3 regions of the Serratia sp. FDAARGOS_506 genome follow, and region 3 is predicted to be linked to each of the others. Evidence: predicted binding sites of a transcription regulator. Region 3 holds the regulator's gene; each other region holds the start of a gene.

The links. Region 3 encodes PurR, which represses purine synthesis genes. Its sites were predicted from a motif close to CANGCAAACGTTTGCNTG; they were not measured.
Region 1: a site for PurR is predicted at 3,828-3,845, ahead of tusA (sulfurtransferase TusA). Genes of this name have one in related genera too.
Region 2: a site for PurR is predicted at 4,792-4,809, ahead of purH (bifunctional phosphoribosylaminoimidazolecarboxamide formyltransferase/IMP cyclohydrolase). Genes of this name have one in related genera too.

The regions. Positions count from the first base shown of each region.
Region 1 covers NZ_CP033831.1:1,691,486-1,698,865, forward strand. The annotation lists gene glpB (glycerol-3-phosphate dehydrogenase subunit GlpB) at 1-701, shown strand, start outside; gene glpC (anaerobic glycerol-3-phosphate dehydrogenase subunit GlpC) at 698-1,897, shown strand; gene EGY12_RS08235 (DcrB family lipoprotein) at 1,932-2,495, opposite strand; gene EGY12_RS08240 (GNAT family N-acetyltransferase) at 2,576-3,010, opposite strand; gene EGY12_RS08245 (7-cyano-7-deazaguanine/7-aminomethyl-7-deazaguanine transporter) at 3,053-3,712, opposite strand; gene tusA (sulfurtransferase TusA) at 3,933-4,178, shown strand; gene EGY12_RS08255 (zinc/cadmium/mercury/lead-transporting ATPase) at 4,268-6,583, opposite strand; gene EGY12_RS08260 (serralysin family metalloprotease) at 7,265-7,380, shown strand, end outside.
Region 2 covers NZ_CP033831.1:1,791,830-1,799,209, reverse strand. The annotation lists rRNA gene EGY12_RS08740 (23S ribosomal RNA) at 1-2,325, opposite strand, end outside; tRNA gene EGY12_RS08735 (tRNA-Ala) at 2,533-2,608, opposite strand; tRNA gene EGY12_RS08730 (tRNA-Ile) at 2,647-2,723, opposite strand; rRNA gene EGY12_RS08725 (16S ribosomal RNA) at 2,798-4,335, opposite strand; gene purH (bifunctional phosphoribosylaminoimidazolecarboxamide formyltransferase/IMP cyclohydrolase) at 4,973-6,562, shown strand; gene purD (phosphoribosylamine--glycine ligase) at 6,611-7,380, shown strand, end outside.
Region 3 covers NZ_CP033831.1:3,626,795-3,634,174, forward strand. The annotation lists gene punC (purine nucleoside transporter PunC) at 1-1,137, opposite strand, end outside; gene punR (DNA-binding transcriptional activator PunR) at 1,261-2,205, shown strand; gene purR (HTH-type transcriptional repressor PurR) at 2,202-3,227, opposite strand; gene EGY12_RS17675 (YnhF family membrane protein) at 3,552-3,641, shown strand; gene sodB (superoxide dismutase [Fe]) at 3,706-4,284, opposite strand; gene EGY12_RS17685 (C40 family peptidase) at 4,484-5,302, opposite strand; gene EGY12_RS17690 (Grx4 family monothiol glutaredoxin) at 5,719-6,066, shown strand; gene rnt (ribonuclease T) at 6,135-6,818, opposite strand; gene gloA (lactoylglutathione lyase) at 6,899-7,306, opposite strand.

The sequences.
Region 1 (7,380 bases), 1.9 Mb from region 3:
AGTTCCGCGCGGTGAACATCGCCCGGGTTCTGGATTTGATGGAAAGCCTGCCGCCGATGGCTGAGGAGCTGAGACGACTGGCGGGCGAGGCCGACGCGCTCTTCCTGCCGGCCTGTCTGGGATTGGAGGACGACGCGTCGCTGGCGGTACTGCAGGATGCGGTTGGCAAACCGATCCGGCTGTTGCCGACGCTGCCGCCTTCGGTGCCCGGCATGCGCTTGCATCAGGCGCTGCGGCGGCGTTTCCAACAGCTGGGCGGCGTTTTCATGCCGGGCGACAGTGTGCTGCGTGCCGAGTGCGAAGCCGGCCGCGTTACCGGCCTGTATACCCGCAACCATGGCGATATTCCGCTGCGGGCGCAACAGGTCGTGCTGGCCAGCGGCAGCTTCTTCAGCAACGGACTGGTGGCGGGTTTCGACGGCGTGCGTGAGCCGATCTTCGGACTGGACGTACACAGCCGCGCGAATCGCGCTGACTGGAGCCGGCGCGAGCTGTTCGCGCCGCAGCCTTATCTGCAGTTTGGTGTGCGCACCGACGGCAGGCTGCGGGCGATGAAGCAGGGAATGGCGTTCGACAATCTGTACGCCATCGGCGCGGTCGCAGGCGGCTACGATCCGCTGCAGCAGGGCTGTGGCGCCGGCGTGTCATTGATCGGTGCGCTGCACGTCGCGCAGCAGATCGCCGCGGAGGAAAACGCATGAGCCTGCATCAGGACCACAGCTTTGAAAGCTGCATCAAATGCACCGTCTGCACCACCTATTGCCCGGTCGCCAAAGTGAACCCGCTCTATCCGGGGCCAAAACAGGCGGGGCCGGACGGTGAGCGGCTGCGGTTGAAAGATCCGGCGCTGTACGACGAAGCGCTGAAATACTGCACCAACTGCAAACGTTGTGAAGTGGCCTGCCCGTCCGATGTCAAAATCGGCGACATCATTCAGCGCGCCCGTGCCGACTTCGCTCAGAGCAAGCCGACGCTGCGCGACGCCATTCTCAGCCACACCGACATCATGGGCTCGCTGTCGACGCCGTTCGCACCGATCGTCAATGCCGCTACCGGGCTGAAACCGGTGCGCAAGCTGCTGGACAAGGCGCTGAAGATCGATCACCGTCGCGAACTGCCGAAATACTCGTTCGGCACCTTCCGCCGCTGGTACCGGCAACAGGCGCAGGCTCAGCAGCGTTATGCCGAGCAGGTGGCGTTTTTCCACGGCTGCTTCGTCAACTATAACCATCCGCAGCTGGGCAAGGATTTGATCCGAGTGTTCAATGCGCTGGATATCGGTGTGCAGCTGCTGAAACGCGAGAAATGCTGCGGCGTACCGCTGATCGCCAACGGGTTTATCGAGCAGGCCAAAAAGCAGGCCAGGGTAAACGCCGAGTCGCTGCATGAAACGGTGCTGGAGCGCGGTATTCCGGTGGTCGCGACCTCATCGAGCTGTACTTTCACCCTGCGCGACGAATACCCTCATCTGCTGGACGTGGACACCACCCCGGTGCGCGATCGGGTGGAGCTGGCGACGCGTTATCTCTACCGCCTGATCAATCAGGGGCGCAGCCTGCCGCTCAAGCGCACGCCGCTGCGGGTGGCTTATCACACGCCTTGCCATATGGAGAAGATGGGCTGGACGGCCTACACCCTGGAGCTGCTGCGGCAGATACCGGGGCTGGAGCTGGTGGTGCTGGATTCGCAGTGCTGCGGCATCGCCGGCACTTACGGGTTCAAATCGGAGAACTACGCCACTTCGCAAGGCATCGGCGCACCGCTGTTCCGGCAGATAGAAGAAAGCGGGGTGGATCTGGTGGTGACCGACTGCGAGACCTGCAAATGGCAGATAGAAATGTCCACCAGCAAGCGCTGCGAACATCCGATCACCCTGCTGGCGCAGGCGCTGGCATAAAAACCAAGGGCCGGCAAGCCGGCCCTTTGTGGGATTACTGCTTCAGCTTCAGGGTAGAGATGATGCCTTCGGCTTCGGTCTGCGCCTGCTGCTGATTGTCCGCCGGCAGCGTCACCTGAATGGTCAGCATGTTGTTGTTCAGCGAGCCGATCAGGACGGAGGAATAGGCTTTTTCGCCGCCGCTGGTGATAATGCTGTCCAGCTGACGCAGCGGCACGCCGTTGACGTCGAGCGCCTTGTTGGTGATCACCTGCAGGTTGGCGTCACGCGCGCGCTGGGTATTCTCCAGGCGCTTGGCCAGGGTCTCCAGGCTGTCGGCGGTCTTGTCGCCCAGGATCACGATCACCGCGCGCTGGCCGGTGCTGTCTGCGTAAACATGCATGTTGTTGGCCTGGTTGCCCAGCTTGCCGCTCTGATCCGCCATGCCGACCGGCAGGGTGAACGCCAGTTTGCCGTCCAGCAGGCTCACCTGCTGCCCGGCCGGCACGCTGGCCGCCGCGCCGTCAGGTGCTGCCTTGGTGTCTTTGGTGTTGCCGTCGCAGGCCGCGAGGCCAAGCGCCAGCAGGCTGATACCCATCAATTTCGCTACTTTACGCATCGGGCTTCCTTCTTCCTTTCCGGTAGGGATTTACTGTCGTATCGCAACCTATTCCAGGTTGAAATGCAAGGCAGATGTTGTCACAAGTTTTTTTCCAGTAATAGCCGATAATCAGCCACTTCGCCTTTCTTTTCCAGCTGAACAATCTGATAGTGGTGAGTGAGCAGCATCGTCAGCATGGCGCGGAACCGGTTACGGGTTTTGACCGTCAGCTGGCGATAGCCTTGCGCCCGCGCCCAGCATTCCTGTTCGGCCAACAGCGCCTGCGCCACGCCGTGGCGACGAAATGCCGGCAGCACGCCGCCCAACCAGCTGTAAAACACCGTTTCCCGTTGTTGATAACCGAGCTTGAAACCGGCCGGCTGCCCGTCGATTTCGGCGATCAACAGGCTGGCGGGAGCGGCACCGATGCGCCGCTGCAGATCGGCCAGGCTATGCAGGCCGCCGAATTCGGGGATGCGTTGGTACAGGCGGTGGATTTCTTCGAGCGTGGCGGTGCGAACGATTGGGGTCATGGGCGGCCTCCAAAGGATTAGGGCCGCCCAGAATAACACGGCTCAGCCCGGCTGCAGGCTGCCGCTGCGCGCCGCGATGCGTTTGAGCAACATGTTCAGCAACACGCCGTACATCGGCAGGAAGAACAGCAGGCAGATCATCACCTTGAAGCTGTAATCTACCAGCGCGATCTCCACCCAGTTGTTGGCCATGAAGGGATCGCTGCTCTTGTAGAAGGCGATGAAGAAGAACGCCAGCGTATCGCTGATGTTGCCGAAGAACATCGCCGCCGCCGGCGCCACCCACCAGGCGCTGCGTTGACGCAGGCGGTTGAAGACGTGAACGTCGAGGATTTGGCCGAGCACGTAGGCCATAAAGCTGGCGACGGCGATGCGCGCCACGAACAGGTTAAAACTGCCCAGCGCCGCGAAGCCCTGCCATTCTCCCTGATAGGTGACGGTGGAGATCACGTAGGAGATGAACAGCGCCGGCACCATCACCGCCAGGATGATGCGTCGCGCCAGCGGCGCGCCGAAAATGCGCACGGTCAGATCGGTCGCGAGGAAGATGAACGGGAAGGTAAAGGCGCCCCAGGTGGTATGGAAGCCGAAAACGGTGATCGGCAACTGTACCAGGTAGTTGCTGGAGGTAATGATGGCGATATGAAACAGCGAAAGCCAGACCAACGCGGTGAAGCGCTGCTGTGCGGTAAACGAATACATATTGTAGCCTTTTTAGCAGTGGGGTGAGGGAACCCAGTGTGTCTTGTCAAAACAGCAAAAAACGCTGCGCGGCGGCATGATACGCGTTTGCGCAACCAATGCAATGGTTAAATTTAACGCAAACGTTAACGCATCTTGCGCAGAAAAACTACCGGCGTAAACTAGGCGCTAATGAGATGCGGCGAGCGTTCGCCGATCGTTTTTGAACGAGAAAAATTGCATGACTGACTTATTTGCCCAGGCAGACCAGACGCTCGACGCGTTGGGCCTGCGTTGCCCGGAACCGGTGATGATGGTGCGTAAAACCGTGCGCCATATGGACAACGGCGAAACGCTGCTGATTATCGCCGACGATCCGGCCACCACCCGCGATATTCCGGGCTTCTGCCGCTTTATGGAGCACACGCTGGTAGCGCAGGAGACCGAGCAGGTGCCATACCGTTATTTGCTGCGTAAAGGCGTATAACGGCGACAAGGTCGTGTTGATGAAGGAAAAGTCTTTTTCCCCGAAATGACAACGGGCGCGGTATGCCGCGCCCGTATTGGTTTCCGAACTTAGCTGCGCTTTTTCAACAGCCGCAGCGCGTTGGCGGTGACCAGCGCGGTGGCGCCGGAGTCGGCCAGCACCGCCAGCCACAAACCGGTCAGCCCCAGCAGGCTGGTGATCAGGAAGACCCCCTTCAGCCCCAATGCGATGGTGATGTTTTGCCGGATATTGGCGTGGGTGGCGCGCGAGATGCGGATCATCTCCGCGACGCCCACCAGCCGGTTGTGGGTCAGGGCGGCGTCGGCGGTTTCCAATGCCACGTCGGTGCCGCTGCCCATGGCGATGCCGATGCTGGAGGCCTTCATCGCCGGGGCGTCGTTGATCCCGTCGCCGATCATCGCCGTCGGGCGCAGTTCGCTCAGTTCGGTAACCGCGCTGACCTTATCTTCCGGCAGCAGACCGGCGCGATAGTCGAGGCCCAGCTCGCCGGCGATCGCTGCGGCGGCGCGCGGGTTGTCGCCGGTCAGCATCACGCCGCGAATACCCAGCGCGTTCAGTTCGGCTATCGCCTGTTTGGCGTCGCCGCGCAGCGTATCGCGCAGCGCCAGCAAGCCGATGGGCGCGCCGTCTTCCAGCACCACCACCGCCGTTTTACCGGCGTTTTCCAGCTTGTCTACCTGACTCTGCCATTGGGCGTCGAGCAGGCCCGGTGCCAGCTTGCCCGGCGCGCTGATCAGCACGGTCTTGCCGTCCACGATCCCTTCCACGCCGACGCCGGCCAGCGCGCGGCGCGCCTGCGCCAGCGGCAGCTCAGCCCCGTTTTCGGCGGCGCGGTTGATGATCGCCTGCGCCAGCGGGTGATGTGAACCGGCTTCCACCGCCGCGGCAAGCTGCAGCAGCCGTTGTTCGGTGAGCGTGCCGATCGGCAGCACGTCGGTCACCGTCGGCTTGCCTTCGGTCAGGGTACCGGTTTTATCGAAGGCGATGGTTTGCACCTGCCCCAGTTGTTCCAGCGCCGCGCCGCCTTTAATCAGCGCACCGCGCCGCGTGGCAGCCGCCAGTCCGGATGTGATGGCCGCCGGAGTCGAGATCACCAGCGCGCATGGGCAGCCGATCAGCAGCAGCGTCAGACCGCGATAGATCCAGGTATCCCAAGGCTGCGAGAACAGCAGCGGCGGCAGCAGGATCACCGCGACGGCCAGCAGCATAATGGCCGGGGTGTAATAGCGACTGAAGCGATCGAGGAAGCGTTCGATCGGCGCGCGGCGCTCTTCAGCTTCTTCGATCAGTTGCAGAATGCGGTCGATGGCGTTTTTGCCGGGCTCGGAGATCACCTTCATCTGTGCCGCCTGATCGACGGACAGGCTGCCGGCGGCCACTTTCTCGCCCTGTTGGCGCTCGACCGGCACCGATTCGCCGGTCAGGGCGCTTTCGTCGAAGCTGGCGAACGGATTGAGCAGCTCGGCGTCGGCTGGCAGGCGTCCGCCGGGTGCGATTTCTATCACATCGCCAGGGCGCAGACTGGCGACCGGCACGCGTTTGCGTTCCGTGCCTTGCAGCAGCAGCGCATCTTCCGGCACCAGCTCCATCAGCGCCGTCACGCCGCGCCGCGCGCGGTTGGCGGCGTAGGACTCCAGCAGTTCGCCGACCATAAACAGCAGCAGCACCATCGCCGCCTCGGCGGTGGCGCCGATGAACAGCGCACCGATGGCCGCGACGCTCATCAGCGTTTCGATAGCGAACGGCGTGCCGGAACGAATCAACCGCAGCGCCTTGGTGGCGACCGGTGCCAATCCGACCAGCGTGGTGGCGATAAAGGCGATGCGGCCCAGCTCCGGGTTAACTCGATCCAGCACCCAACTGACGACCATCAGGGTGGTTAATAGCAGCAGCGGTGCGAATTCGCCGAAACGTGAGGTTTTCGGCGCGGCGGCTTTGGTTGTCTGGGTGCCGAGCAGAGTAAAGCCGGCCTGGGCGACCGCGTCCTGGATCCGCAGGCTGATGTCGGACTGTGCGTCGACCACCAATTTCTCGGTGGCGAACAATACGCGCGCGCTGTCGACGCCAGGGAGTGCGGTGACGGCATTTTCGATTTTCTTGGCGCAGCTTGGGCAGTCCATACCGGTGACTTTCCAGCTGAAACGTTGGCTACCGGAAGGGGGAGCGGCGGCCAGCCTGTCGCTTTCCTCGTCCGGATCGTCGGGCGCGGCGGTGCAGCAACCGCTATCGCCATGATCGTGGTGGTGGGCGTGTTCGGCCTGTGCAGCGGCGTTTTTCGGTTCGCTGCTGCAGCCATGCTGAGTTTTGCTGTGGCTGTGGTTGCAGCCGCATCCGCCTTCGGCGTGGTGATGTTCCTGATGATTATGGTTGTGCTGATTGTGCATAACGTCCCCCTTCGGGCTGTTAAACGGATTTACTCAGCTGACTCTACACCCTGGAGTCCACTCCAGAGTCAAGCCCCGGATGAGAATTATTGCTAACGGCGTTCGCACGTATAAAGGGGTATTCATTCAATTATGAATAATGCGAATTTTAATCTATAGGCTTTTCTTATCCCTTATTTGAGGGGAAAGGCTCACCGCCGTTAGTTTAAATAAGAAAATAATATTCCTATAGAAACTAAAAAATCGCCCGGCCTAATAATAAAGAGTTATTAATCTATAACGCTTTAGCAAAATTTACCTTTTCACCCACACCAAGCCAGCATGATTCGCTTGTGTCTGCAGGCCGCATTTCTATTGAAGTTTGGTGCCAACTTATCCTCATTAATTTTCATTTTTTTTGTAAATAAGGCGAAAAAGCAGCATAACAATCTTTCGTTAATCTAATAAATGGTCGATTATTTTATGTCCAGTTTTGTGGTCCTGCCTATAATTGGAATCGATTACCATTTTTAATGGTGATCTTATTTGCTGATATATATGCATTAATTCTACCTAACACACTGCCGGTAACGGCGCATAAGCCCCTTCCAGCAAGCTTAAGGTTCATTAACCGTAGCTTACGGGGAGGTTATGTCTATCTGTCTGATTGATAACGATCGGATAATGAGTGGAATCGAACCAATGCAATCTACTAAAAAGGCAATTGAAATTACTGAATCCAACTTCGCAGCCGCCAAAACCGGCTACGATGCTGTAGCCGACTTGCTGCATTACCATGAGCGTGGCAACGGGATTCA
Region 2 (7,380 bases), 1.8 Mb from region 3:
GCACTAACCTCACGATGTCCGACCGTGATTAGCTAACCTTCGTGCTCCTCCGTTACTCTTTGGGAGGAGACCGCCCCAGTCAAACTACCCACCAGACACTGTCCTCACCCCGGATCACGGGGCCGAGTTAGAACATCAAACATTAAAGGGTGGTATTTCAAGGATGGCTCCACGCAGACTGGCGTCCACGCTTCAAAGCCTCCCACCTATCCTACACATCAAGGCTCAATGTTCAGTGTCAAGCTATAGTAAAGGTTCACGGGGTCTTTCCGTCTTGCCGCGGGTACACTGCATCTTCACAGCGAGTTCAATTTCACTGAGTCTCGGGTGGAGACAGCCTGGCCATCATTACGCCATTCGTGCAGGTCGGAACTTACCCGACAAGGAATTTCGCTACCTTAGGACCGTTATAGTTACGGCCGCCGTTTACTGGGGCTTCGATCAAGAGCTTCGCCTTGCGGCTGACCCCATCAATTAACCTTCCAGCACCGGGCAGGCGTCACACCGTATACGTCCACTTTCGTGTTTGCACAGTGCTGTGTTTTTATTAAACAGTTGCAGCCAGCTGGTATCTTCGACTGGCTTCAGCTCCATCCGCAAGGGACTTCACCTACATGCCAGCGTGCCTTCTCCCGAAGTTACGGCACCATTTTGCCTAGTTCCTTCACCCGAGTTCTCTCAAGCGCCTTGGTATTCTCTACCTGACCACCTGTGTCGGTTTGGGGTACGATTCAATGTTACCTGGAGCTTAGAGGATTTTCCTGGAAGCAGGGCATCAACTACTTCTGCACCGTAGTGCATCGTCATCACGCCTCAGGGTTGATATGCAACCGGATTTACCAGGTCACACCCCCTACACGCTTAAACCGGGACAACCGTCGCCCGGCCAGCCTAGCCTTCTCCGTCCCCCCTTCGCAGTAACACCAAGTACAGGAATATTAACCTGTTTCCCATCGACTACGCTTTTCAGCCTCGCCTTAGGGGTCGACTCACCCTGCCCCGATTAACGTTGGACAGGAACCCTTGGTCTTCCGGCGAGCGGGCTTTTCACCCGCTTTATCGTTACTTATGTCAGCATTCGCACTTCTGATACCTCCAGCAACCCTCACAGGCCACCTTCAACGGCTTACAGAACGCTCCCCTACCCAACAACGCTAAGCGTCGCTGCCGCAGCTTCGGTGCATGGTTTAGCCCCGTTACATCTTCCGCGCAGGCCGACTCGACCAGTGAGCTATTACGCTTTCTTTAAATGATGGCTGCTTCTAAGCCAACATCCTGGCTGTCTATGCCTTCCCACATCGTTTCCCACTTAACCATGACTTTGGGACCTTAGCTGGCGGTCTGGGTTGTTTCCCTCTTCACGACGGACGTTAGCACCCGCCGTGTGTCTCCCGTGATAACATTCTTCGGTATTCGGAGTTTGCATCGGTTTGGTAAGCCGGGATGGCCCCCTAGCCGAAACAGTGCTCTACCCCCGAAGATGAGTTCACGAGGCGCTACCTAAATAGCTTTCGGGGAGAACCAGCTATCTCCCGGTTTGATTGGCCTTTCACCCCCAGCCACAAGTCATCCGCTAATTTTTCAACATTAGTCGGTTCGGTCCTCCAGTTAGTGTTACCCAACCTTCAACCTGCCCATGGCTAGATCACCGGGTTTCGGGTCTATACCTTGCAACTAATCGCCCAGTTAAGACTCGGTTTCCCTACGGCTCCCCTATACGGTTAACCTTGCTACAAAATATAAGTCGCTGACCCATTATACAAAAGGTACGCAGTCACACCACGAAGGTGCTCCCACTGCTTGTACGTACACGGTTTCAGGTTCTATTTCACTCCCCTCGCCGGGGTTCTTTTCGCCTTTCCCTCACGGTACTGGTTCACTATCGGTCAGTCAGGAGTATTTAGCCTTGGAGGATGGTCCCCCATATTCAGACAGGATGTCACGTGTCCCGCCCTACTCATCGAACTCACGACCTGTGCATTTTAGTGTACGGGGCTATCACCCTTTGCTGCGCGACTTTCCAGACGCTTCCACTAACACACAAGCCGATTCAGGTTCTGGGCTCCTCCCCGTTCGCTCGCCGCTACTGGGGAATCTCGGTTGATTTCTTTTCCTCGGGTACTTAGATGTTTCAGTTCCCCGGTTCGCCTCATGCCACTATGTATTCATGACATGATAGTGTGTCGAAACACACTGGGTTTCCCCATTCGGGTATCGCCGGTTGTAACGGTTCATATCACCTTACCGACGCTTTTCGCAGATTAGCACGCCCTTCATCGCCTCTGACTGCCTAGGCATCCACCGTGTACGCTTAGTCACTTAACCTCACAACCCGAAGATGTTTCCATCGTTCGCGCTGCAAACATTTGAGAGACTCTATGACAGGTTACTCTTTATCCCAGTACTTCTACGGAGGGACAAATTTCAGCCGTCATGTTTCAATTTTCAGCTTGTTCCAGATTGTTAAAGAGCAAAATACTTCGCAGCATACTGTCGCCAATATACTCTGAAGTATTGAAATACCGGACTATATGGTGGAGCTAAGCGGGATCGAACCGCTGACCTCCTGCGTGCAAGGCAGGCGCTCTCCCAGCTGAGCTATAGCCCCATACAGTCACGCGCAGTACCTTTTCCACTTCCGAGAAGTGGTAGGCCTGAGTGGACTTGAACCACCGACCTCACCCTTATCAGGGGTGCGCTCTAACCACCTGAGCTACAAGCCTATAAAGGTATTTCTGCTCGTTACTTTCTATCAGACAATCTGTGTGAGCACGCCACTCGAATCAATATCTTTAGGTAAGGAGGTGATCCAACCGCAGGTTCCCCTACGGTTACCTTGTTACGACTTCACCCCAGTCATGAATCACAAAGTGGTAAGCGCCCTCCCGAAGGTTAAGCTACCTACTTCTTTGCAACCCACTCCCATGGTGTGACGGGCGGTGTGTACAAGGCCCGGGAACGTATTCACCGTAGCATTCTGATCTACGATTACTAGCGATTCCGACTTCATGGAGTCGAGTTGCAGACTCCAATCCGGACTACGACATACTTTATGAGGTCCGCTTGCTCTCGCGAGGTCGCTTCTCTTTGTATATGCCATTGTAGCACGTGTGTAGCCCTACTCGTAAGGGCCATGATGACTTGACGTCATCCCCACCTTCCTCCAGTTTATCACTGGCAGTCTCCTTTGAGTTCCCGGCCGAACCGCTGGCAACAAAGGATAAGGGTTGCGCTCGTTGCGGGACTTAACCCAACATTTCACAACACGAGCTGACGACAGCCATGCAGCACCTGTCTCAGAGTTCCCGAAGGCACCAATCCATCTCTGGAAAGTTCTCTGGATGTCAAGAGTAGGTAAGGTTCTTCGCGTTGCATCGAATTAAACCACATGCTCCACCGCTTGTGCGGGCCCCCGTCAATTCATTTGAGTTTTAACCTTGCGGCCGTACTCCCCAGGCGGTCGATTTAACGCGTTAGCTCCGGAAGCCACGCCTCAAGGGCACAACCTCCAAATCGACATCGTTTACAGCGTGGACTACCAGGGTATCTAATCCTGTTTGCTCCCCACGCTTTCGCACCTGAGCGTCAGTCTTCGTCCAGGGGGCCGCCTTCGCCACCGGTATTCCTCCAGATCTCTACGCATTTCACCGCTACACCTGGAATTCTACCCCCTCTACGAGACTCTAGCTTGCCAGTTTCAAATGCAGTTCCCAGGTTGAGCCCGGGGATTTCACATCTGACTTAACAAACCGCCTGCGTGCGCTTTACGCCCAGTAATTCCGATTAACGCTTGCACCCTCCGTATTACCGCGGCTGCTGGCACGGAGTTAGCCGGTGCTTCTTCTGCGAGTAACGTCAATTGATGAGCGTATTAGGCTCACCACCTTCCTCCTCGCTGAAAGTGCTTTACAACCCGAAGGCCTTCTTCACACACGCGGCATGGCTGCATCAGGCTTGCGCCCATTGTGCAATATTCCCCACTGCTGCCTCCCGTAGGAGTCTGGACCGTGTCTCAGTTCCAGTGTGGCTGGTCATCCTCTCAGACCAGCTAGGGATCGTCGCCTAGGTGAGCCATTACCCCACCTACTAGCTAATCCCATCTGGGCACATCTGATGGCAAGAGGCCCGAAGGTCCCCTCTTTGGTCTTGCGACGTTATGCGGTATTAGCTACCGTTTCCAGTAGTTATCCCCTCCATCAGGCAGTTTCCCAGACATTACTCACCCGTCCGCCGCTCGTCACCCAGGGAGCAAGCTCCCCCGTGCTACCGCTCGACTTGCATGTGTTAAGCCTGCCGCCAGCGTTCAATCTGAGCCATGATCAAACTCTTCAATTTAAAGCTTGATTTGCTTCCACTCGAGAAGCGATGCTCAAAGATTTACTGCATGAATTTTACTTCAGTTAGTCACTCTTCAAGACTTGATATTTTTTTGCATCCGAAGATGCTGGATATCGTCTTGTGGAGTGCCCACACAGATTGTCTGATAAATTGTTAAAGAGCAGTGAGTTAGGCGCTTTCGCTTGCTAACTCGAGGTGGCGTATATTACGCTTTCCTCTTTCAGAGTCAACCCTAATTTTCAGGATTTTTCTCTGCGACCCCCGGATACTCTGTGAAGTTGTTCACATGTTCCGTGTCGATGGAGGCGCATTATAGGGAGTTCCTCGCAGGCCGCAACAGGTATTTTCGGCAAAAACGATCGTTCGCTGCATTCCACAGCAAAACCCCGCCTTATACCCACTTGCACACAGTGTTATCCACAGATGCGATTTGTACGGAAAATTTACGAGCACCACGCAAACGTTTTCGCTACAATTCCCCGCGACGAAACGATCCCCCTTTTTATGGGGGCGTTACCTGAATATGTGCCTGCACCTCCCTTATAAGGCAAAAAAACCTTCCTTATAGAGAGAGAACGAGGTGGACATTCACGTAACGCTCTTTAATTGCGACTCAAAGCCAAGGGATAAAACCATGCAACAACCTCGTCCAATCCGCCGGGCCCTGCTCAGCGTGTCTGACAAAGCCGGTATCGTTGAATTCGCCGAAGCGCTTTCCCAGCGCGGCGTTGAATTGCTCTCCACCGGCGGCACCGCCCGCCTGCTGGCAGACGCCGGCCTGCCCGTTACCGAAGTTTCCGACTACACCGGTTTCCCGGAAATGATGGACGGACGAGTTAAGACCCTGCACCCGAAAGTTCACGGCGGTATCCTCGGCCGCCGCGGCCAGGACGACGCCGTCATGAATCAGCATGACATCAAGCCTATCGACATGGTGGTCGTCAATCTGTATCCGTTCGCCCAAACCGTGGCGCGCCCGGATTGCTCGCTGGAAGACGCGGTCGAGAATATCGATATCGGCGGCCCGACCATGGTGCGCTCCGCCGCCAAGAACCATAAAGACGTCGCCATCGTCGTGAAGAGCAGCGACTACGCCGCCATCATTGCCGAGATGGACAACAACGACGGCTCGCTGCGCTATGCCACCCGCTTCGATCTCGCCATCAAAGCCTTCGAACACACCGCCGCCTACGACAGCATGATCGCCAACTACTTCGGTGAGCGGGTGCCTGCGTACCACGGCGAGACCGAACAGCCGTCCGGCCGCTTCCCGCGGACCCTGAACCTCAACTACATCAAGAAGCAGGATATGCGTTACGGTGAGAACAGCCACCAGCAGGCCGCCTTCTATATAGAAGAAGAGGTAAAGGAAGCGTCCGTCGCGACCGCCGAGCAGCTGCAGGGCAAAGCGCTGTCCTATAACAACATCGCCGACACCGACGCCGCGCTGGAATGCGTGAAAGAGTTCGCCGAGCCGGCCTGCGTGATCGTCAAGCACGCCAACCCTTGCGGCGTGGCGATCGGCGACGATATCCTGACCGCCTACGAGCGCGCTTATCAAACCGACCCGACCTCCGCCTTTGGCGGCATCATCGCCTTTAACCGCGAGCTGGACGCCGCCACCGCGCAGGCGATCATCAGCCGCCAGTTCGTGGAAGTGATCATCGCGCCAAACGTCACCCAGGAAGCGCGCTCCCTGCTGGCTGCCAAACAGAACGTGCGCGTGCTGGCCTGCGGCCAGTGGCAGCAACGCGTGGCGGGGCTGGACTTCAAGCGCGTCAACGGCGGCCTGCTGGTGCAGGATCGCGATCTGGGCATGGTGACCGCCGCCGATCTGCGCGTGGTATCCGAGCGCCAGCCGACCGAACAGGAACTGCGCGACGCGCTGTTCTGCTGGAAAGTGGCCAAGTTCGTGAAATCCAACGCCATCGTTTATGCACGTGACAACATGACCATCGGCATAGGTGCCGGCCAGATGAGCCGCGTTTACTCCGCCAAGATCGCCGGCATCAAAGCAAGCGACGAAGGGCTGGAAGTGAAAGGGTCCGCCATGGCCTCCGACGCCTTCTTCCCGTTCCGCGACGGCATCGATGCCGCAGCGGCAGTCGGCATCACCTGCGTGATCCAGCCGGGCGGCTCTATCCGCGACGACGAAGTGATCGCAGCCGCCAACGAGCACGGCATCGCGATGATCTTCACCGACATGCGTCACTTCCGCCATTAATTCCTTTTGCCGCGTGCGCTCCGGCGCACGCCATTCGTGGAGCCCCTGATGAACATTTTGATTATCGGCAACGGCGGGCGCGAACACGCGCTGGCCTGGAAAGCCGCCCAGTCTCCGCTGGCGGACAAAGTGTACGTAGCGCCGGGCAATGCCGGCACCGCGTTGGAAGCCAATCTGGAAAACGTGGCGATCGCCGCCACCGATATCCCTGCCCTGGTCGCTTTCGCCCAGAGCCATGACATCGGTCTGACCATCGTCGGGCCGGAAGCGCCGCTGGTGATCGGCGTGGTCGACGCCTTCCAGGCCGCCGGCCTGAAGATCTTCGGCCCCACACAGGCCGCCGCGCAGCTCGAAGGCTCTAAAGCCTTCACCAAGGATTTCCTGGCGCGCCACCGCATCCCGACCGCCGAATATGAAAACTTCACCGAGGTGGAGCCGGCGCTGGCCTATGTGCGCCGCAAAGGCGCGCCGATCGTCATCAAGGCCGATGGCCTGGCGGCCGGTAAAGGCGTGATCGTCGCGATGACGCTGCAGGAGGCCGAAGCGGCAGTGCGTGACATGCTGGCCGGCAACGCCTTCGGTGACGCCGGTCATCGCATCGTGGTGGAAGAGTTCCTCGACGGCGAAGAAGCGAGCTTCATCGTGATGGTCGACGGCGAGAACGTGGTGCCGATGGCGACCAGCCAGGACCACAAACGCGTCGGCGACGGCGACACCGGCCCGAACACCGGCGGCATGGGTGCCTACTCCCCGGCGCCTGTTGTGACCGACGAAATCCACCAGCGCGCCATGGACCAGGTGATCTGGCCGACGGTGCG
Region 3 (7,380 bases):
CCCCAGCGCGGCCAGGATCACCGTAGACACCATCACCGTTACCGTCGCCAACAGCGGCTGGGCAATAAACGCCGACACCAGCATGCTCGCCACAAAGCACAGTCCGAGCTGCAGCGTATTTTGCAGCGCGGCGGCCTTGCCGCTGCTTTCCGGGAACGGCATCAGCGCATTCGCTACCATGATCGGGTAACCGGCGCCGTTGACCAGCGCCATCACGCAGAACGGGATCAGCAGCGTGGAGAGCGTCGGATCGGTCAGGGTCGCCACCAGATACAGCGCCACCATGCTGACACCATAAGCTACCAGCAGCCACGGCAGTAGGGTTTTGCCATTGATGCGTTTGAGTGCGGCGCGGCAGCCGTAGCCACCCAGAAGGAAGGCCAGCGTTTGCGGCACATAGCTCAGGCCGATGTCGCTCGGGCTGTAGCCCATGTCGCCGAGAATGAACGGCGAGCCGGTGAGCCAGGCGAAGAAGCCGGCCGAGCAGGCGGCGTACATGGCGACATTGCCGCTGAACACCGGGGATTTCAACAGTTGCCAAAAGCTGACGCCGTTTTGTGGCGCGTCGGCGGTGGGTTGCGTTTTGTCGCGTTCTTTGAGCATCAGCGTCGGCAGCAGCAGCAGCGCGGTGATGACCAACAGCGCGGCGAAGATTGCGCGCCAGCTGGCGTGGTTCAGCAACCAGGCGCCAAGCAGTGGTGCCAGTGCCGGCGATAGCGCGACCAGCGGCATAATGGTGGCGAATACGCGGTTGGCCTGGCCTTCACGGTAGCGGTCGACCACCAGCGCTTGCCAGATGGCGGCGGCGGCACAGACACCGACGGCCTGAATAAAGCGCAGGATCCAGAGCTGCACGGCGTTTTCTACCCACAGCATACCCAGGCAGCCGAGAGCGAACAGCGCCAGGCCGATCAATAATACCGGTTTGCGGCCCAGACGGTCGGAGAGCGGTCCCCACAGCAGCTGCGCAAAGGCGAAGCCGGCCAGGAAGATACTCAGGCTGGCGCTCACCGCGCCGGCGGAAATTTGCAGTTCCTCCCGCATGGCGCCGAAGGCGGGCAGGTACATATCGGTCGCCAGATAACCCAGCATGCTCAGGCCGGCGAGGTAGAACATAAAGCCAAAGGAATTTCGCATGGTATTTCTCGTTAATATTTTAGTGTCGCAGGTTTTTAGCGCCGGTCAGTGTATCCGGCTGGATCTCTGCTTGTGAAACGGTAATATTTGCAAAGTGCTGTTAAAAAAATTGAAGGCAAAACGATGTGGTCTGAATATTCTCTTGAAGTCGTCGACGCGGTGGCGCGCACCGGCAGTTTCAGCGCGGCGGCGCAGGAATTGCACCGGGTCCCGTCGGCGGTCAGCTATACCGTACGGCAGCTGGAGCAATGGCTGGCGGTGCCGCTGTTTGAGCGGCGTCACCGCGATGTGGAATTGACACCGGCCGGTGCACTGTTTATCAAGGATGCGCGAGCTGTTATCAAAAAAATGCTCGACACCCGCCGTCATTGTCAGCAGGTGGCCAACGGTTGGCGCGGCCAGCTGAATATCGCGGTGGACATCATCGTCAAACCGCAACGCAGCCGCCAGCTGGTGTTGGATTTCTACCGTCATTTCCCCGACGTTGAACTGATGCTGCAACCCGAGGTGTTCAACGGCGTGTGGGATGCGCTGGTGGACGGCAGGGCGGACATGGCGATCGGCGCCACGCGCGCGGTGCCGGTCGGTGGCGGCTTCGCCTTTCGCGACATGGGTTATATGAACTGGTTGTGCGTGGTCAGCCCGCAGCACCCGCTGGCGCAGTTGGCGGGGCCGCTGAATGACGATCAACTGCGGCCGTATCCTTCGCTTTGCCTGGAGGACACCTCGCGCAACCTGCCCAAGCGCGTCACCTGGACGCTGGATAACCAGCGGCGACTGGTGGTGCCAGATTGGACTTCGGCACTCGACTGTTTGTGCGCCGGGTTGTGCGTCGGCATGATGCCGGCGCATCGGGCACTGCCGCGGGTGCAGCGCGGTGAGCTGAAGGCGTTGCAGCTGCAGCAACCGTTTCCCGCCAGCCCTTGCTGTCTGACCTGGCAACAGGATAAACCGTCACCGGCGATGAGCTGGCTGCTGGCGTATCTGGGCGATGGCGAGACGCTGAATCAGGAGTGGTTGAGCGAGGCGGAACCGGAAGCCGCGCAGGCTTCCGGCGCGGGGGATTAGCGGCGGTAGTCGATGAACGGGCCGTCGGCGACAGAGCGGCGTTCGACCAGCTTAGGATGCACTTCGATCACCTGTGACTCTTCGCGTTTGCTGATGATGCGATCCAGCAGCATGGTGAAGGCCATTTCGCCCAGGCGCTCTTTAGGCTGATGAATGGTGGTCAGTGCCGGGGTAAAGTAGCGGGCGTTGCGCACGTTGTCGTAACCGATCACGGAAATATCCTGCGGCACTCGCAGCCCCAGCTCGTCGGCGGCGCAGATGGCGCCCATCGCCATGATGTCGCCGCCGCAGAATACCGCGGTCGGTCGTTGTTTTTGCGACAGGATTTGGTGCATCGCCTTATAGCCGGACTCCGGTTCGAAGTCGCCCTGAACGATCCACTCTTCGCGAATCTCGATATGTGCTTCCTGCAGCGCCTTCATAAAGCCCTGATGACGGCCGCCGCCGGTGTTGCGCGACAGCTGGCCCGGAATGGCGCCGATATCGCGGTGGCCACGCTCGATCAGGTAACGGCCGGCCAGATAGCCGCCTTCGAAGGCGTTATCGATGATGGTGTCGGTGAAGTCGCCACGCGCGGCGCCCCAGTCCATCACCACCATCGGGATGTTGCGGTAGTCTTCCAACATGCCCAGCAGCTGATCCGGGTATTCGGAGCACATAACCAGCAGGCCGTCGACGCGCTTTTGCGCCAGCATCGCCAGGTAGGCGCGCTGCTTGTCCAGATTGTTGTGCGAGTTGCACAGGATCAGGGTGTAGCCTTTGCTGTAGCAGCTGTTTTCCACCGCTTCGATCACTTCGGCGAAGTAGGGCGCTTCGCTCGAGGTGGCCAACAGGCCGATCGACTTGGTGTGATTGACTTTCAGGCTGCGCGCCACGGCGCTCGGCGAGTAATGCAGCTCTTTGATGGCGGCCCACACGGCCGCTTTGGTCTCTTCGGCGACGAAACGAGTCTTATTGATGACGTGCGAAACGGTGGTGGTGGAAACGCCCGCGCGTTTGGCCACATCTTTAATCGTTGCCATGTAAGGAATGACTCCTGAACTCACATGTTTACAGCATGTAAGTGTGATGTTAATCGTTTGCCTGCGTAGATCCTTCTCCAGAGAAGCGAAAACTGAGTTTTTAGTGTGTTGAAGTCTTCAGCGCTTAATCAGGAGGGGCATGGATGCCGGTACGCAGTTGTGAACTGCGAATTTTGTCGCATATTGAACAAAAGTGGAAGAGGTAATCGAGATTATAAACCGGGAAATGATAACAAGATTTTATCGGCGAACTGTGGGAAAATGATTTGACGTACTAATTGTGCGCCTTTTATCCTTAGGAAAGCCCATTTTAAAGGAGTTGTCATGGATACCGATCTGAAGATGTCGCTGTTCACCACCGTTTGTGCGTTGGCGATGATCATCGCTTTCAGCTTTGTCGCTGCGTTGAACTGATTTCCCGCCAGTTTTAAAAAAGGCGCAGCCACGCTGCGCCTCGTCACTTAGGCAAGGCCTGCGCTTACGCCAGGTTTTCCGCCGCGAAAGCCCAGTTGACCAACGCCCAGAAGTTTTCCAGGTATTTTGGACGCGCATTGCGGTAATCGATGTAATACGCGTGTTCCCATACGTCAACGGTCAGCAGAGGTTTGTCTTCACCGGTCAGCGGGGTGGCCGCATTGGAGGTGTTGACGATCGCCAGCGTGCCGTCCGGTTTTTTCACCAGCCAGGTCCAGCCGGCGCCGAAGTTTTTCACTGCGGCATCGGTGAACTGCTCTTTGAACGCAGCGAATGAGCCGAAGGATTTGACGATCGCCGCCGCCAGTTCGCCCTGCGGTTCACCGCCGCCCTGTGGCGACAGGCAGTGCCAGTAGAAAGTGTGGTTCCACACCTGTGCTGCGTTGTTGAAGACGCCGCCGTTAGAGGTTTTGATGATCTCTTCGAGCGATTTGCCCTCGAACTCGCTGCCTTTCACCAGGTTGTTCAGGTTAACCACGTAGGTGTTGTGGTGCTTGCCGTAGTGGTATTCCAGGGTCTCGGCGGAGATGTGCGGCTCGAGCGCGTTTTTCTCATACGGTAATGCAGGTAATTCAAACGACATTGCTTCCTCCTTTACGGCGCCACTCGCTTCCCGCCGGGGCGAGAGCCATATGGGCCGTTTTTTATTGTGGTCATTCAATCTTAACAATTTTCATCATAAAAAACAGGAGGAAAAGCGAGAAATGCGCGTGGGGAAGTGCGATGGGCGATAGCTTGAGCAGGCGGTTGCGACCGGGGCCGCAACCGCGCAGAACAGGGTATTAACGAATGGTTTTCGGCGTCACTACGCGGCGTGCGCCGATATAGTGGTTTTGCCAATAGTCGTTGTCGAGCTGGCTGATGCGGATCTCTTCGCCAGTGCGCGGCGACTGGATGAATTTGCCGTTGCCGAGGTAGACGCCGACATGGTCCGCCACGCCGCGGTTATTGATGCGGAAGAACACCAGATCGCCGCTTTCCAGTTCGCTTTTCTTGATCGGCGCTGCGTCGCGCAGGTGATACATCTCGTTGGCGGTGCGCGGCATCTTGATTTTCACTACGTCTTTATAGGCGTAATAGATAAGGCCGCTGCAATCGAAGCCGGTACGCGGCGAGCTGCCGCCCCAGCGGTAAGGTTTGCCCATCTGGCCCATCAGCTTGGCCATTGCGGTCTGCTTGGCGTGCTGGTAACGTTTTTTGTGCGCCGGGCTCAGTTTCAACGGCTTATCTTCACGCGCCAGCTTGGCGGTGGCCATGCCGGCTTCGCGGTGGCGGCCGTAGCCTTTTTTATAGCCCTTTTTCGGCGGGGTGACTTTAATCTTGGCGGTTTTCTGCACTTTGGCCTTGGGTTTGGCGCTGGCGATCTTTTTCGCGCTTTTCTCGGTTTTGGCCTTGGCGGTCTTGGTTTTTTTCTCGGGGGCCGTCACTTTGGCTTTTTTAGCGGCTTTGTCCGCCTTCTTTTTTCTGCGGTCATCAGGCCGCGCTTCATTAGCATGGCTTTTACGCTGCTCGGCGGCAACACGCGCCTGTGGCGCAGCGTGCGCCAAATTGAAGAAGAGCTGCGTAAACAGCAGCGCAAAGAGCGTAAGAATTAAACGCATGTCGACGTCACCAACCTTGGCCCCGAAACGGATATCGAAAGAGTCACAGTATTCCCGAATTTCGCCATATAAAACAGCGAAGAACTCATAAATAATAATCCATATTGTGAGAAAACGTTAATGACATTTTTTTTGCTTCAAAATCAGCCCGTTGATGTATGAAAAAGCGCCAATCGGCGGCGATGGATATAATTAATCCGCGCCGTCATCTCGGCGCAATATATTAGTGAAATGGTCGGATTAAAAATGTTATTCTCAGCGTATGTTTTGACCGGAATGACGTGGCCGGTGAAACGCGATCGGCAGCGGGCGAATATCCTTGCAAAAGATGGCGTTTTCTTGCGACTGTTCCAGCCGCTACAATAGCCCGCGTGATGCATGTTGTAGCCATGAAATGTGGCTTGAGGAAGCAATAAATGACGACGACACTTGAAAAAATTCAGCACCAAATCGCTGAAAACCCGATTCTGCTGTACATGAAAGGTTCGCCTAAGCTGCCGAGCTGCGGCTTCTCCGCACAGGCTGTGCAAGCGCTGTCCGCCTGCGGCGAACGTTTCGCCTACGTGGATATTCTGCAAAACCCGGACATCCGCGCCGAGCTGCCAAAATACGCCAACTGGCCGACGTTCCCGCAGCTGTGGGTAGACGGTGAGCTGGTCGGCGGTTGCGATATCATCATCGAGATGTATCAGCGCGGAGAACTGCAGCAGCTGATCAAAGAAACGGCAGAAAAGTATAAAGCGCAGGAAGACCAGCAGTCTTAATCGACAGACTTGCGGTTATCGCGTTACGGGCGGCGCCAGTGCAAACTGGGCCGCCTTTTTTGTTGAGCTTATTCGGCGAGATCGCCGGCGGGCAGCGGCCAGCCGCCGAGACGTTTCCAGCGGTTAACCAGCTCGCAAAACAGCAGGGCGGTTTGTTCGGTGTCGTACAGTGCGGAGTGCGCTTGGCTGCTGTCGAACGGCATGCCGGCGGCGATGCAGGCTTTCGCCAGCACCGTTTGGCCCAGCACCAGGCCGCTCAGCGCGGCGGTGTCGAAGGTGGCGAACGGATGGAACGGGTTGCGCTTCAGGCCGGCACGCTCGGCTGCGGCCATCAGGAAGCTGTGATCGAAATTGGCGTTGTGCGCCACGATAATGGCCCGGTTGCAACCGCGATCCTTAAGCCCTTTGCGCACCGCTTTGAAAATGGCGTGCAGTGCGTCATATTCGCTGACCGCGCCGCGCAGCGGATTGTGCGGATCGATGCCGTTAAACGCCAGCGCTTCCGGCTGCAGGTTGGCGCCCTCGAAAGGCTCCACGTGGAAGTGCAGGGTCTCGTCCTGCTGCAGCCAGCCGTCTTCATCCATTTTCAGCGTCACGGCGGCGATCTCCAGCAACGCATCGGTATTGGCGTTGAAGCCGGCGGTTTCAACATCTATTACTACGGGATAAAACCCACGAAAACGACCACTCAGGGCGTTAAGATCACTTTTCTCGGCCATCAGTTTCTTATCTTCATCGAATGCAGCGCGCATTATGGCAAATTTTGCGCCCGGTTGCAGGCGCTATCGCGCGGAGAGTCAGCAGGGCGCAGTGCGCGCCCTGAAGGGGAGGCTTAGTGGCCGAGGCCCTGACCGGCGTGTTTGTTTTCGATCAGCTCGATTTTGTAGCCGTCCGGATCTTCGACGAAGGCGATTACCGTGGTGCCGCCTTTCACCGGGCCGGCTTCGCGGGTGACCTTGCCGCCTGCGCGGCGGATGCTGTCGCAGGTGGCGGCGACGTCGTCCACGCCCAGCGCCAGGTGCCCGAAGGCGGTGCCCATGTCGTAGCTGTCGGTGCCCCAGTTATAGGTCAGTTCGATAACTGCGCCTTCGCTCTCTTCCGTATAACCGACGAAAGCCAACGAGTATTTGTACTCTGGGTTTTCGCTGGTGCGCAGCAGGCGCATGCCTAATACCTTGGTATAGAAGTCGATGGAGCGTTGCAGGTCACCGACGCGGATCATGGTATGGAGTAAGCGCATAATTCCTCTGAATTGACTGTGCCGTGGCAGACGGCGGGTGGATTGAAGCACAAGCGAGTATAGCCTTGTCCCGC